3 regions of the Streptomyces sp. NPDC093510 genome follow, and region 2 is predicted to be linked to each of the others. Evidence: riboswitches for the same ligand, from Rfam matches in the RefSeq annotation. Region 2 holds a riboswitch; each other region holds the start of a gene.
What was found. A riboswitch is a leader RNA that binds a small molecule or an ion and turns the genes downstream of it on or off. The one in region 2 is predicted to bind thiamine pyrophosphate.

Region 1: another riboswitch for thiamine pyrophosphate. It lies ahead of thiO (glycine oxidase ThiO); the one in region 2 lies ahead of AB0N81_RS30910 (thiamine ABC transporter substrate-binding protein).
Region 3: another riboswitch for thiamine pyrophosphate. It lies ahead of thiC (phosphomethylpyrimidine synthase ThiC); the one in region 2 lies ahead of AB0N81_RS30910 (thiamine ABC transporter substrate-binding protein).

The regions. Positions count from the first base shown of each region.
Region 1 is NZ_JBFBEE010000004.1:49,853-54,125, reverse strand. Features, by position in the region: gene AB0N81_RS07310 (Rv2175c family DNA-binding protein) at 1-172, opposite strand, end outside; gene AB0N81_RS07305 (FAD-dependent oxidoreductase) at 225-1,388, opposite strand; TPP riboswitch at 1,590-1,703, shown strand; gene thiO (glycine oxidase ThiO) at 1,701-2,909, shown strand; gene thiS (sulfur carrier protein ThiS) at 2,906-3,118, shown strand; gene AB0N81_RS07290 (thiazole synthase) at 3,125-3,919, shown strand; gene pknB (Stk1 family PASTA domain-containing Ser/Thr kinase) at 4,105-4,273, shown strand, end outside.
Region 2 is NZ_JBFBEE010000022.1:108,726-112,998, reverse strand. Features, by position in the region: gene AB0N81_RS30920 (phosphatidate cytidylyltransferase) at 1-1,066, shown strand, start outside; gene rlmN (23S rRNA (adenine(2503)-C(2))-methyltransferase RlmN) at 1,159-2,265, shown strand; TPP riboswitch at 2,310-2,426, shown strand; gene AB0N81_RS30910 (thiamine ABC transporter substrate-binding protein) at 2,503-3,615, shown strand; gene AB0N81_RS30905 (iron ABC transporter permease) at 3,672-4,273, shown strand, end outside.
Region 3 is NZ_JBFBEE010000015.1:50,652-54,924, forward strand. Features, by position in the region: gene AB0N81_RS24380 (DUF4234 domain-containing protein) at 1-425, shown strand, start outside; gene thiC (phosphomethylpyrimidine synthase ThiC) at 503-2,302, opposite strand; TPP riboswitch at 2,295-2,450, opposite strand; gene AB0N81_RS24390 (YibE/F family protein) at 2,522-3,943, shown strand; gene AB0N81_RS24395 (SsgA family sporulation/cell division regulator) at 4,088-4,273, opposite strand, start outside.

The DNA.
Region 1 (4,273 bases), on a different contig from region 2:
AGGCGGCGGGCACCTGGAGCGCCCGGTTCTCCCCACGGCGTACGGCGATCAGCTGGCCCTCCTTGACCAGCTGGCGCACACGGGTCACCTCGACATCGAGCATTTCCGCGATGTCGGGGAGGTGCAGCCAGTCGGGGACGAGAGCATCAGTCTTTGCGTCAATCTCGGTCACATGGTCAAGCGTATCCCTGGCCGGTGACACGCACCGGACGGCGCCCGTCCGGCTACAGCGCCGCCTTCTTCAGCGGGACCGACGGGTCCGCCGTCAGGCCCGCGTCCAGCCGGGTGCCCGACTCGATCAGCCTGCGGCCCTGGGCCAGGTCCCTGGGGCGGCCCACCGCGAGGACCGCGACGAGGGCGCCGTCCCGCAGCCAGCACACCGACCAGGCCACGCCCGTCGGGTCGCCGCGCCACACCAGCTCGTCCGCGGAGGCGTGGTGGCCCGCGTACTGCACGAAGCGGCCGAACTGCTCCGACCAGAAGTACGGCACCGGGTCGTACGCCGCCGGTGTCTCGCCGATGATGTTCGCCGCCACCGTGCGCGGGCCCTGCAGCGCGTTGTCCCAGTGGTGCACGAGAAGACGCTCGCCGTACCTTCCCGAAGGGAAGGAGGAGCAGTCGCCGACCGCGTACACGTCGGGGGCGGAGGCCCGCAGGCCGTCGTCGGTCACGACCTCCCGGTGGATTCCCAGCTCGATGTCGGAGCCGGCGAGCCAGGCCGTCGCGGGCCGCGCCCCGATGCCGACGACGACGGCGCCCGCGGGCAGCCGGGTCCCGTCGGACAGGACGACCTCGCCCGGTTCGACGCGCTCCACGCGCGCGTGGGTGCGCAGGACCGCCCCGGAGTCCGCGTACCAGCCCGTCATGGGGACCGCGACCTCTTCGGGCAGCGCCCCGGCGAGCGGCCGTGCGGCGGCCTCGACCACGGTGACGGAACAGCCCGCCTCGCGCGCGGCGGTCGCGAACTCCGCGCCGATCCAGCCCGCGCCGACGACCACGACGTCCTGCTGCCGGGCGAGGACCGGGCGCAGCCGCTCGGCGTCGTCCAGGGTGCGCAGGAGGTGCACGCCGGGGACGCCCTCGGTGCCGGGCAGCCGGATCGGTTCGGCGCCGGTCGCGACGACCAGGACGTCGTACGCGAGGGAGCCCTCGGCGGTGTCCAGCGCGTGGTCGGCGGGGCGCACGCCGGTGACCTCGCGGCCCAGGACCAGCTCGATGCCGAGCGCCTCGAAGTCGATGTCGAAGGCGGAGCCCTCCGCCTTGCCGAGCAGCACCGCCTTGGACAGCGGAGGCCTGTCGTACGGCTGGTGCGGCTCCGCCCCGACGAGGGTGACCGTTCCGGTGAACCCTTGTTCGCGCAGGGCCACCGCGGTCTGCACCCCGGCCATTCCGGCGCCGACGATGACGACGCGCCGCTCCGCCTGCCGCTGTTTCCCGCTCTGCCTCTGCTGGTCGCTCACCCGATCACTGTAGGACGGCCGCGGGGAGCGGCTTCAGGTGCGGGCGGGGAGATCTCTGACACACCGTCACTGCCCGCACCCGGACAGCTCCCCTACTGCCACGCGGAGCGACGGGCTAGGCTGACGGTGCAGAGCACTCGCGGGAGCCCGGACGCACCGGGCTGAGAGGGAGGCTGGGACGGCCTCCGACCGTACGAACCTGATCCGGGTCATGCCGGCGAAGGGAGGGGCTGGACGCCCATGCATCCACGTACGACAGCACCATCCGCCGCCTCTGACGTCCTCGTCGTGGGAGGCGGCGTCATCGGCCTGGTCACGGCCTGGCGGGCCGCCCAGCGCGGGCTCTCCGTCGCGCTCGTCGACCCCGAGCCGGGCGGCGGCGCCGCGCAGGTCGCGGCGGGCATGCTGGCCGCCGTCACCGAACTGCACTACGGCGAGCAGACGCTGCTCGGCCTCAACGTCGAATCCGCCCGCCGCTATCCCGCCTTCGCCGCCGAGCTGACCGAGGCGAGCGGGCAGGACCTCGGCTATCGCGCGTGCGGCACGCTCGCCGTCGCGCTCGACTCCGACGACCGCGCCCACCTGCGCGAACTCCACGCGCTGCAACGCCGTTCGGGGCTCGAATCGGAGTGGCTGAGCGGCCGCGAGTGCCGCCGCCTGGAGCCGATGCTCGCTCCGGGGGTACGCGGCGGGCTGCGGGTCGACGGCGACCACCAGGTCGACCCGCGCCGGCTCGCGGCGGCACTCGTGGTGGCCTGCGAGCGGGCCGGTGTGGCCGTCCACCGCGGCTGGGCGGAGCGCCTCTCGGTCGCGGACGACCGGGCGCGCGGCGTCGTCCTCGCCGACGGCACCGAGCTGAGCGCGGACCTGACTGTGCTGGCGGCGGGCAGTCTCAGCGGGCGTCTCGGAGGCGTCCCGGACGACGTCGTGCCGCCCGTGCGGCCCGTCAAGGGCCAGGTGCTGCGGCTGACGGTGCCGAAGGCGTACGCGCCGTTCCTGAGCCGCACCGTGCGGGCCGTGGTGCGCGGCAGCCACCTCTACCTCGTACCGCGCGAGAACGGCGAGCTCGTCGTCGGCGCGACCAGCGAGGAGCTCGGCTGGGACACGACGGTGACCGCGGGCGGCGTGTACGAACTGCTGCGGGACGCGCACGAACTCGTCCCCGGCATCACGGAGCTGCCGCTGACCGAGACCTGCGCCGGCCTGCGCCCCGGCTCGCCGGACAACGCGCCGCTGCTCGGCCCGACGCGCCTCGCCGGGCTCCACCTGGCCACCGGGCACCACCGCAACGGCGTCCTGCTGACGCCTCTCACAGGTGACGTCATGGCGCACGCCCTGACCACCGGTGAACTGCCGGACGAGGCGCTCCCGTTCACCCCGCTCCGCTTCGCCGAGCCCTCCCCCGTACCCCCTCCCGCCACGCCGCACTTCACGGAGCAGCACGCATGAGCACGCCCTTCGCCGTTTCCGTCAACGGGGAGGCACGCGACGTGGCCTCGGGCACCACGCTCGAAGCCGTCGTGGCCACCCTCTCCTCGGCGCACTCCGGTGTCGCCGCCGCCGTCAACGAAACCGTCGTCCCGCGCGCGCAGTGGCCCGCCACGACGCTCGCCGAGGGCGACCGCGTCGAAATACTCACCGCCGTCCAGGGAGGCTGAACCACCATGGCAGACGACCCCTTCGTCATCGGCGGGCTCACCCTCTCCTCGCGCCTGATCATGGGCACGGGAGGGGCGCCCAGCCTCGACGTCCTGGAGCGGTCCCTCGTCGCGTCCGGCACGGAGCTGACCACCGTCGCGATGCGCCGCCTCGACCCGGGCGTGCAGGGCTCCGTGCTCTCCGTCCTGGACCGGCTCGGCATCCGTGTCCTGCCCAACACGGCGGGCTGCTTCACGGCGGGCGAGGCCGTCCTGACCGCCCGGCTCGCGCGGGAGGCGCTCGGCACGGACCTGGTGAAGCTGGAGGTGATCGCCGACGAGCGCACCCTGCTGCCCGATCCGGTCGAGCTCCTGGACGCCGCCGAGACCTTGGTGGACGACGGTTTCACCGTCCTGCCGTACACGAACGACGACCCGGTGCTCGCGCGGAAGCTGGAGGACGTGGGCTGCGCGGCGATCATGCCGCTCGGCTCGCCCATCGGCTCCGGGCTCGGCATCCGCAATCCGCACAACTTCCAGCTGATCGTGGAGCACGCGCGCGTGCCGGTGATCCTCGACGCGGGCGCGGGCACGGCGTCCGACGCGGTGATCGCGATGGAGCTGGGGTGCGCGGGTGTGATGCTCGCCTCCGCGGTGACGCGGGCGCAGGAGCCGGTCCTGATGGCCGAGGCCATGCGGCACGGCGTCGAGGCCGGGCGGCTCGCGCGCCGGGCCGGGCGTATCCCGCGGCGGCACTTCGCCGAGGCGTCCTCTCCTGCGGAGGGTATGGCGCGGCTCGATCCGGAGCGGCCCGCGTTCTGACACCCTCGCCGTGCCAGGGAGGGTCTGTTCGTTCGCGGCTGCCCGCCAGTGGGGGCTTGTCGCGCGGTTCCCCGCGCCCCTGACGGGGCGCCCCGGCCCGTCGCCTGTCACAGCTCGGCTGCAGTCCGGCCGCGGGGAGGACCGGCCGGGACGAGGTGTCGGTGGCGGCTCGTAGACTCCCCTGCGTGGACACGACCCTTCAGGACCCGCTCGTCGGGCAGCTGCTCGACAGCCGTTACCGCATCGACGGGCGCGTCGCGGTCGGCGGGATGGCCACGGTCTACCGGGCCGTGGACACCCGCCTCGACCGCGTGCTCGCGCTCAAGGTGATGCACCCGACGCTGGCGGCCGACG
Region 2 (4,273 bases):
GGGGCCGCCCGACCAGGGGCCCGGCCAGGGGGCGACCCCGCCAGGTCCCGCGTACGATGCGCAGGACGCGCTGTTTCCGTCTGAGACGCAGCCCATGCCCATCGTGCCCGACGTACCCGTGAACGGCGGAGACCAGGACGACGACCGGGGGGCCACTCGGATGGGCGGCCCCCTGTTCCGTGACGAGCCTCCGCAGGAGCCCATGCCCAGCGCACCACAGCCGAAGCCCGCCCCGGCGGCACCGCAGAAGAAGAGCGCGGGACGGGATCTCGGGGCGGCCATAGGGGTGGGCGTGGGCCTCGGCGCGGTGATCGTCGCGTCGCTGTTCGTCGTGAAGGCCGCCTTCGTCGGCGTCATAGCGGTCGCCGTCGTCGTCGGCCTCTGGGAGCTCACCTCCCGCCTGGAGGAGCGCAAGGGCATCAAGGCGCCGCTCGTGCCGCTCGCGGTGGGCGGGGCGGCGATGGTCGTCGCCGGGTACGTCCGCGGGCCCGAGGGCGCGTGGGTCGCGATGGCGCTCACCGCGCTCGCCGTGCTGGTCTGGCGGATGACCGAGCCGCCCGAGGGCTATCTGAAGGACGTCACGGCGGGTGTCTTCGCCGCCTTCTACGTGCCGTTCCTCGCGACGTTCGTGGCGCTGATGCTGGCCGCGGACGACGGTCCTCAGCGGGTGCTCACCTTCCTGCTCCTGACCGTGGTCAGCGACACCGGTGCGTACGCGATCGGCTGGCGCTTCGGCAAGCACAAGCTGGCGCCGCGCATCAGCCCCGGCAAGACCCGCGAGGGCCTGGTCGGTGCCGTCACCTTCGCGATGGCCGCGGGCGCGCTGTGCCTGCACTTCCTGATCGACGGCGGCGAGTGGTGGCAGGGGCTGCTGATCGGCCTCGCGGTCGCGGCGAGCGCCACGCTCGGTGACCTCGGCGAGTCGATGATCAAGCGGGACCTCGGCATCAAGGACATGGGCACGCTGCTGCCCGGCCACGGCGGCATCATGGACCGCCTGGACTCGCTCCTGCCGACGGCGCCGGTGGTGTGGCTGCTGCTCGTGGTCTTCGTCGGCTCTGGTTGACACCAGGTCTGACCTGCGTAGATGTGCGTGAGGGGTTCGTTGTCCACAGGGCGGCGAGCCCCTTGTCGTATGTCTGCGACACTGGAAGGACCATGCCTGTACCCGGAGAACTCACTTTCGTCGCGCCCCGCGGTGCCAAGAAGCCCCCGCGGCATCTCGCCGACCTCACGCCCGCCGAGCGCAAGGAAGCCGTCGCCGCCATCGGCGAGAAGCCGTTCCGTGCCAAGCAGCTCTCGCAGCACTACTTCGCGCGGTACGCGCACGACCCGGCCGAGTGGACCGACATCCCCGCCGGTGCGCGCGACAAGCTCCGCGAGGCGCTGCTGCCCGACCTGATGTCCGTGGTGCGGCACATCAGCTGTGACGACGACACGACCCGTAAGACGCTGTGGCGCCTCTTCGACGGGACGCTCGTCGAGTCGGTGCTGATGCGGTATCCGGACCGGGTCACCATGTGCATCAGCTCGCAGGCCGGGTGCGGCATGAACTGCCCCTTCTGCGCCACGGGACAGGCCGGCCTCGACCGGAACCTGTCGACCGGCGAGATCGTGCACCAGATCGTCGACGGCATGCGGGCGCTCAGGGACGGCGAGATCCCGGGCGGGCCCGCCCGGCTGTCGAACATCGTCTTCATGGGCATGGGTGAGCCGCTCGCCAACTACAAGCGCGTGACCGGCGCCATCCGCCGGCTCACCGACCCGGAGCCGGACGGGCTCGGCCTCTCGCAGCGCGGGATCACGGTGTCGACGGTGGGGCTCGTGCCCGCCATCCACCGGTTCTCCGACGAGGGCTTCAAGTGCCGCCTGGCCATCTCGCTGCACGCGCCGGACGACGAGCTGCGTGACACGCTCGTCCCCGTCAACACGCGGTGGAAGGTGCGGGAGGTGCTCGACGCGGGCTGGGAGTACGCGGCCAAGTCCGGCCGCCGCCTCTCCATCGAGTACGCGCTGATCCGGGACATCAACGACCAGGCGTGGCGCGGTGACCGGCTCGGCCGGCTGCTCAAGGGCAAGCCGGTGCACGTGAACCTGATTCCGCTGAACCCGACGCCGGGCTCCAAATGGACGGCGTCGCGGCCCGAGGACGAGAAGGCGTTCGTGGAGGCCATCGCCGCCCATGGTGTGCCGGTCACGATCCGGGACACCCGTGGTCAGGAGATCGACGGAGCGTGCGGCCAGCTCGCCGCGGCCGAGAGGTAGTCTGGCGGACGTACGCCCTTGTAGGAGGGCGTGCACACATCTGCATATTCCGACAGGGGAGCGCCACAGCGCTGAGAGTGCGGCACCTTGGACAGGTGGGCCGCAGACCCTCTGAACCTCGCCCAGGTCATTCTGGGTAGGAAGTTCGGGCATCACTCAAGCTGTAGCGCCCTGCCCGCGTGCCGTCGGCGCGCGGGCAGGGCCGCGTCTCTTCCTGGTCACCCAGGAGGAAAACCAGTGAGCACCACCAAGTCAGTGAGCACCAGGGGCACCACCAAGAAGGTTTCGTTCACCGCCGTGGCGGTCGGCGTCGGGCTCGTCGCGGTCTCCGCGTGCGGCAGCTCCGACAGTGATTCCGGAGGGTCCGACTCCAAGAGCGTGACCCTCGTCAGCCACGACTCCTTCAACGTCTCCAAGGACGTGCTGAAGGACTTCGAGAAGCGCTCCGGCTACAAGGTCAAGGTCCTCAAGGACGGTGACGCGGGCGCCGCCGTGAACAAGGCGATCCTCTCCAAGGACAACCCGCAGGGCGACGTCTTCTTCGGCGTCGACAACACTCTCCTCTCGCGGGCGCTCGACAACGGCCTCTTCCAGTCGTACGAGGTCAAGGGCTCGGAGAAGATCAAGCCGGAGTTCCGGGTCGACCAGGGCAAGCACCGGGTCACGCCCGTCGACAGCGGTGACATCTGCGTCAACTACGACAAGAAGTACTTCGCCGACAAGAAGCTCGCGCCGCCGAAGTCGTTCGAGGACCTGACCGAGCCCGCGTACAAGAACCTCCTCGTCACCGAGAACGCCTCGACCTCCTCTCCCGGCCTCGGTTTCCTGCTCGGCACCGCCGCGAAGTACGGCGACAAGGGCTGGGAGAGCTACTGGAAGAAGCTCAAGGCCAACGGCGTGAAGGTCGTCGACGGCTGGGAGCAGGCCTACAACGAGGAGTTCTCCGGGTCCGCCGGCGGCAAGAAGGCCAAGGGCGACCGGCCGCTCGTCGTCTCCTACGCCTCCTCGCCGCCCGTAGAGGTCCTCTACGGAGAGCCGCAGCCGAAGAAGGCCCCGACCGGCGTCGCGACCGGCACCTGCTTCCGCCAGGTCGAGTACGCGGGCCTGCTCAGCAACGCGAAGAACGAGAAGGGCGGCAAGGCGCTCCTCGACTTCCTCGCGGGCAAGGAGTTCCAGGCGGACATGCCGCTGAACATGTTCGTGAACCCGGTGCGCGAGGGCATCGAGCTGCCCGAGCTGTTCACCGAGCACGGTGTGACGGTCGACAAGCCGCAAACCATGGACCCGAAGAAGATCGCCGACAATCGCGAGCCGTGGATCAAGTCGTGGACCTCGCTCGTACTGAAGTAACGAAGTCACGCTCCCGCGCGGGGTCCGGCCGGGGAAGCGCGGCGCGGCTCGGTCTGATGGTCGCGCCCGTCGCGTTCTTCGCGCTCTTCTTCGCCTATCCGGTCTCGGCGATCGTCGCGCGCGGGCTGCACATCGGCGGGACCTGGCAGTTCGGGCGCATCACGGACGTGCTCGGGCAGTCCGACATCCGGCACGTGCTGTGGTTCACCACCTGGCAGGCGCTCGCGTCGACCGCGCTCACGCTGCTCATCGCGCTCCCCGGCGCGTACGTCTTCGCGCGCTTCGAGTTCCCGGGCAAGGGCGTGCTGCGGGCCGTCGTCACCGTGCCGTTCGTGCTGCCGACGGTCGTCGTCGGGACGGCCTTCCTCGCGCTGATCGGGCGGGGCGGGCTCTTCGACGAGCTGTGGGGCGTGCGCCTGGACACCACTGTGTGGGCGATCCTGCTCGCGCACGTGTTCTTCAACTACGCGGTCGTCGTACGGACCGTCGGCGGGCTCTGGTCGCAGCTCGACCCGCGGCAGGAGGAGGCCGCGCGGATGCTCGGCGCCTCGCGCTGGACGGCGTGGCGGACGGTGACGCTGCCCGCGCTCGGCCCGGCGGTGGCCGCCGCGGCGCTCATGGTCTTCCTCTTCACCTTCACGTCCTTCGGCGTCGTGCA
Region 3 (4,273 bases), on a different contig from region 2:
AGCTGGACGACCTGCAGCGCTTCGTAAAAGAACGTTTCGAGGACGAGCACAAACCGATCAAAGCTGGACTCTCGCTCTTCCTGTCCTTCATCACGCTAGGGATCTACGGCTACATCGCCGTCTATCGGTCGATGCGCTTCTGGTGGCAGATCCAGCTCACGGAACAGGACTTCGACGACAAGCTCAGCGTCGCCTGGGTAAAGCTCGGGATTGTCCGGTACCCACTGACCTTCAAACCCGTCCAGATCCTGAACCGCAGTTTCGGTATGCACTTCCTCCTCTCGTTCGTCACGTTCGGGATCTACGGCATCGTGTGGGACTACCGACTTCACACCGACCCCGAGAAGCTCTACCCCGAGGTGCACTCCACCGAGGACGCCGTCCTCAACGCCCTGCGGGTCGCCGAACCGGTCCTCCCTCACTAGACATCCGCTGCTGTTCGCCGCACGAGGAAGCGCCGCCCCGGAAGTCGAAATCTCCCGGAACGGCGCTTACCTGCTCGTCAGTCCGCCAACGGCAGGTACACCCGATTACCGCTCGCCGCGAACTCCTTCGACTTCTGCTCCATGCCCGCCGCGATCTCCTCCGAGTCCAGATCACCGCCGTGCTGTCGACGGATGTCCTGCGAGATCTTCATGCTGCAGAACTTCGGCCCGCACATCGAGCAGAAGTGCGCCGTCTTCGCGGGCTCGGCCGGCAGCGTCTCGTCGTGGAACTCCCGTGCCGTGACCGGGTCGAGCGCCAGGTTGAACTGGTCCTCCCAGCGGAACTCGAAGCGTGCGTCCGAGAGCGCGTCGTCCCAGTCCTGTGCGCCCGGGTGCCCCTTGGCGAGGTCCGCCGCGTGCGCCGCGATCTTGTACGTGATGACACCGGTCTTCACGTCGTCGCGGTTGGGCAGACCCAGGTGCTCCTTGGGCGTGACGTAGCAGAGCATGGCCGTGCCCCACCAGCCGATCATCGCGGCGCCGATGCCGGAGGTGATGTGGTCGTAGGCGGGGGCGATGTCGGTGGTCAGCGGGCCGAGCGTGTAGAACGGCGCCTCCTCGCAGATCTCCTGCTGGAGGTCGATGTTCTCCTTGATCTTGTGCATCGGGACGTGACCGGGGCCCTCGATCATCGTCTGTACGTTGTGACGCTTGGCGATCGTGTTGAGTTCCCCGAGCGTCCTCAACTCGGCGAACTGCGCTTCGTCGTTGGCGTCCGCGATCGAACCGGGCCGCAGGCCGTCGCCGAGCGAGTACGTCACGTCGTACGCCGCGAGGATCTCGCAGAGCTCCTCGAAGTGCTCGTAGAGGAAGCTCTCCTTGTGGTGCGCGAGACACCAGGCGGCCATGATCGAACCGCCGCGCGAGACGATGCCGGTCTTGCGGCGCGCGGTGAGCGGGACGTACGGGAGGCGCACTCCCGCGTGGACCGTCATGTAGTCCACGCCCTGTTCGGCCTGCTCGATGACCGTGTCCTTGTAGATCTCCCAGGTCAGCTCCTCAGCCTTGCCGTCGACCTTCTCCAGGGCCTGGTAGAGGGGGACGGTGCCGATCGGGACGGGGGAGTTGCGCAGGACCCACTCGCGGGTGGTGTGGATGTTGCGGCCGGTGGACAGGTCCATGACCGTGTCCGCGCCCCACTGGGTCGCCCAGGTCATCTTGTCCACCTCCTCCTCGATGGAGGAAGTGACCGCGGAGTTGCCGATGTTGGCGTTCACCTTCACCAGGAACTTCTTGCCGATGATCATCGGCTCGATCTCCGGGTGGTTCACGTTGGCGGGGATCACCGCACGGCCCGCGGCGACCTCCGCCCGCACGATCTCGGGGTCCATGTTCTCGCGGATCCCGATGAACTCCATCTCGGGCGTGATCTCGCCGCGGCGGGCGTACGCGAGCTGCGTCACCGCCTGCCCCGCGCGGCCGCGGCGCGGCTGGCGGGGACGGCCGGGGAAGACCGCGTCCAGGTTCTTGAGCCCGCCGCGCGGCGAGGTGTGCTTGATGCCGTCGTCCTCGGGACGGGGCGGACGGCCCACGTACTCCTCGGTGTCGCCGCGGGCGATGATCCAGTTCTCCCGCAGCGGCGGCAGGCCGCGGCGTACGTCGGTCTCGGCCGACGGGTCGGTGTACGGGCCCGAAGTGTCGTACAGGGTGACGGCCTTGCCGTTGGTGAGGTGCACCTGGCGGACCGGCACGCGCAGGTCGGGGCGTGAACCCTCGACATACGCCTTGTGCCAGCCGATGGACTTCCCGGCCCCGTCAGCTGCGGTGGTGCTGTCGTCGCTGCTGGAGGCAGGCGTGCGTGCGTCCGATGTGGTCATGAGACCTACTCCCTACGCCGGCATTACCCGGTAACAGGTTCGGCGGTCGACGCAGCGGATCCCGTACGGTTCGTGCACTCCTGGTGCAGTTTCGTACGGAGGTCAGCGCCCTCTCAGCCCGGTGCTCCGAGCTCCCGCGATTGCAAAGGTGGCTCCACGCTAGCGTCATGTCGGCCGCGCTGAACAGAGGGCCCCCTCCGTTCTTGCGATGATCGGGCAGTGACCACCACAGAGCCGCCGCCCCCGCCGCCCTCGCAGCCGCCTGCCTCCGGGACGCCTCCGGAGGGGCACGGACACGGACATTCCCACAGCCACGGACCGGCCGCGCCCGTCTCCGAACACCTGCGCAAGGTCATCGCCGCGGTGCTGATTCCCTTCGCCACCGCGGTCGTCGTGGGGCTCGTGGTGCTCTGGCCCGGCGGCACACCCTCGCACGAGCGGACCGGTGTCGGTTTCGACCGGCAGACGCAGTCGGCCAAGGTGACGAAGGTGCAGGAGCTGCCCTGCAAGGACCTCAGCCCCTCGCAGCCCCCGCCGAACGGTGACACGTCCACCGCCGAGGGCCAGTCCGCCCAGTCCCGGGCCGCGGGCACCTGCAAGAAGGCGACGATCGAGGTGAGCAGCGGCAAGGACAGGGGCCGCACCTTCGTCGAGATCATCCAGCCGGACTCGCCCCGGCAACTGCGCCAGGGCCAAGAGGTGGTGGTCGCCTACGAGCCCAAGGCGCCCGAGGGGCTGCAGTACTCGGTCACCGATGTGAACCGAAAGATCCCGATGGCGCTGCTCGCCGGCATCTTCGCGCTCGCCGTCGTCGTGGTGGGACGGCTGCGCGGTGTGATGGCCCTGGTCGCGCTCGCCATCAGCTTCATGGTGCTCACGTTCTTCATCCTGCCGGCCATCCTTCAGGGCTCGAACCCGCTGGTCGTGGCGGTGATCGGGGCGAGCGCCATCATGCTGATCGCGCTCTATCTCTGCCATGGCCTCACCGCCCGCACCTCGGTCGCGGTACTCGGCACGCTCATCTCCCTCCTCCTCATCGGCCTGCTCGGCTCGCTCTTCATCGGCTGGGCCGCGCTCACCGGCAACACGGACGACAACACAGGCCTCATTCATGGCCTGTACCCGTCCATCGACATGAGCGGCCTGCTGCTCGCGGGCGTCATCATCGGCTCGCTCGGCGTCCTCGACGACGTGACCGTCACCCAGACCTCGGCGGTCTGGGAGCTGCATCAGGCCAATCCGACGATGGGCTGGCGTGGCCTGTACCGCGCGGGCATCCGCATCGGCCGCGACCACATCGCCTCGGTCGTCAACACCCTCGTCCTCGCCTACGCGGGTGCCGCACTGCCCCTGTTGCTGCTCTTCTCGATCGCGCAGTCCAGCGTGGGCACGGTCGCCAACAGCGAGTTGGTCGCCGAGGAGATCGTGCGCACTCTGATCGGCTCGATCGGTCTGGTCGCCTCTGTCCCGGTGACGACCGCGCTGGCCGCCCTGGTCGTTTCGGCGGACCGCACCCCCGCGGGCGGAGCGGGTGCCGTCGCCGGTTCGGGAGCTGCCGTCGGCTCAGGAGCTTCCGCCGGTGGCACCGGGAGCGGGGCTCGCTCCTTGCGGGGCGGTACGGGGCGACGCCGCAAGCGGTGACCGCGGCGGGGTGCCGCCCGTACGGACCACCACCGGCGCATCGCCGATGTACGGGCGGTGCACGAGCGGTGCGCTACCGGCCCGCCACCGGTCCCCTGAAATGCACCAAAATGCCTTCGCCGCACCTCCGTTGACGCCGGTAGGTCAGCCCGCGTTCTGCTCCTCGGCGAGGATGCGGTCGAGCGCCTCGTCGAGATGCGCCTCGAAGTCAGCGAGCGCCCGCTCCTGCCCGAGCGGCACCAACTTGTCCGTACGGTCGAGGAAGGCGAGCAGTGGCGGAATGCCCACCCGGAACAGCGCCCGGTCCCCGCCGACCTGCAGCCTGATCAG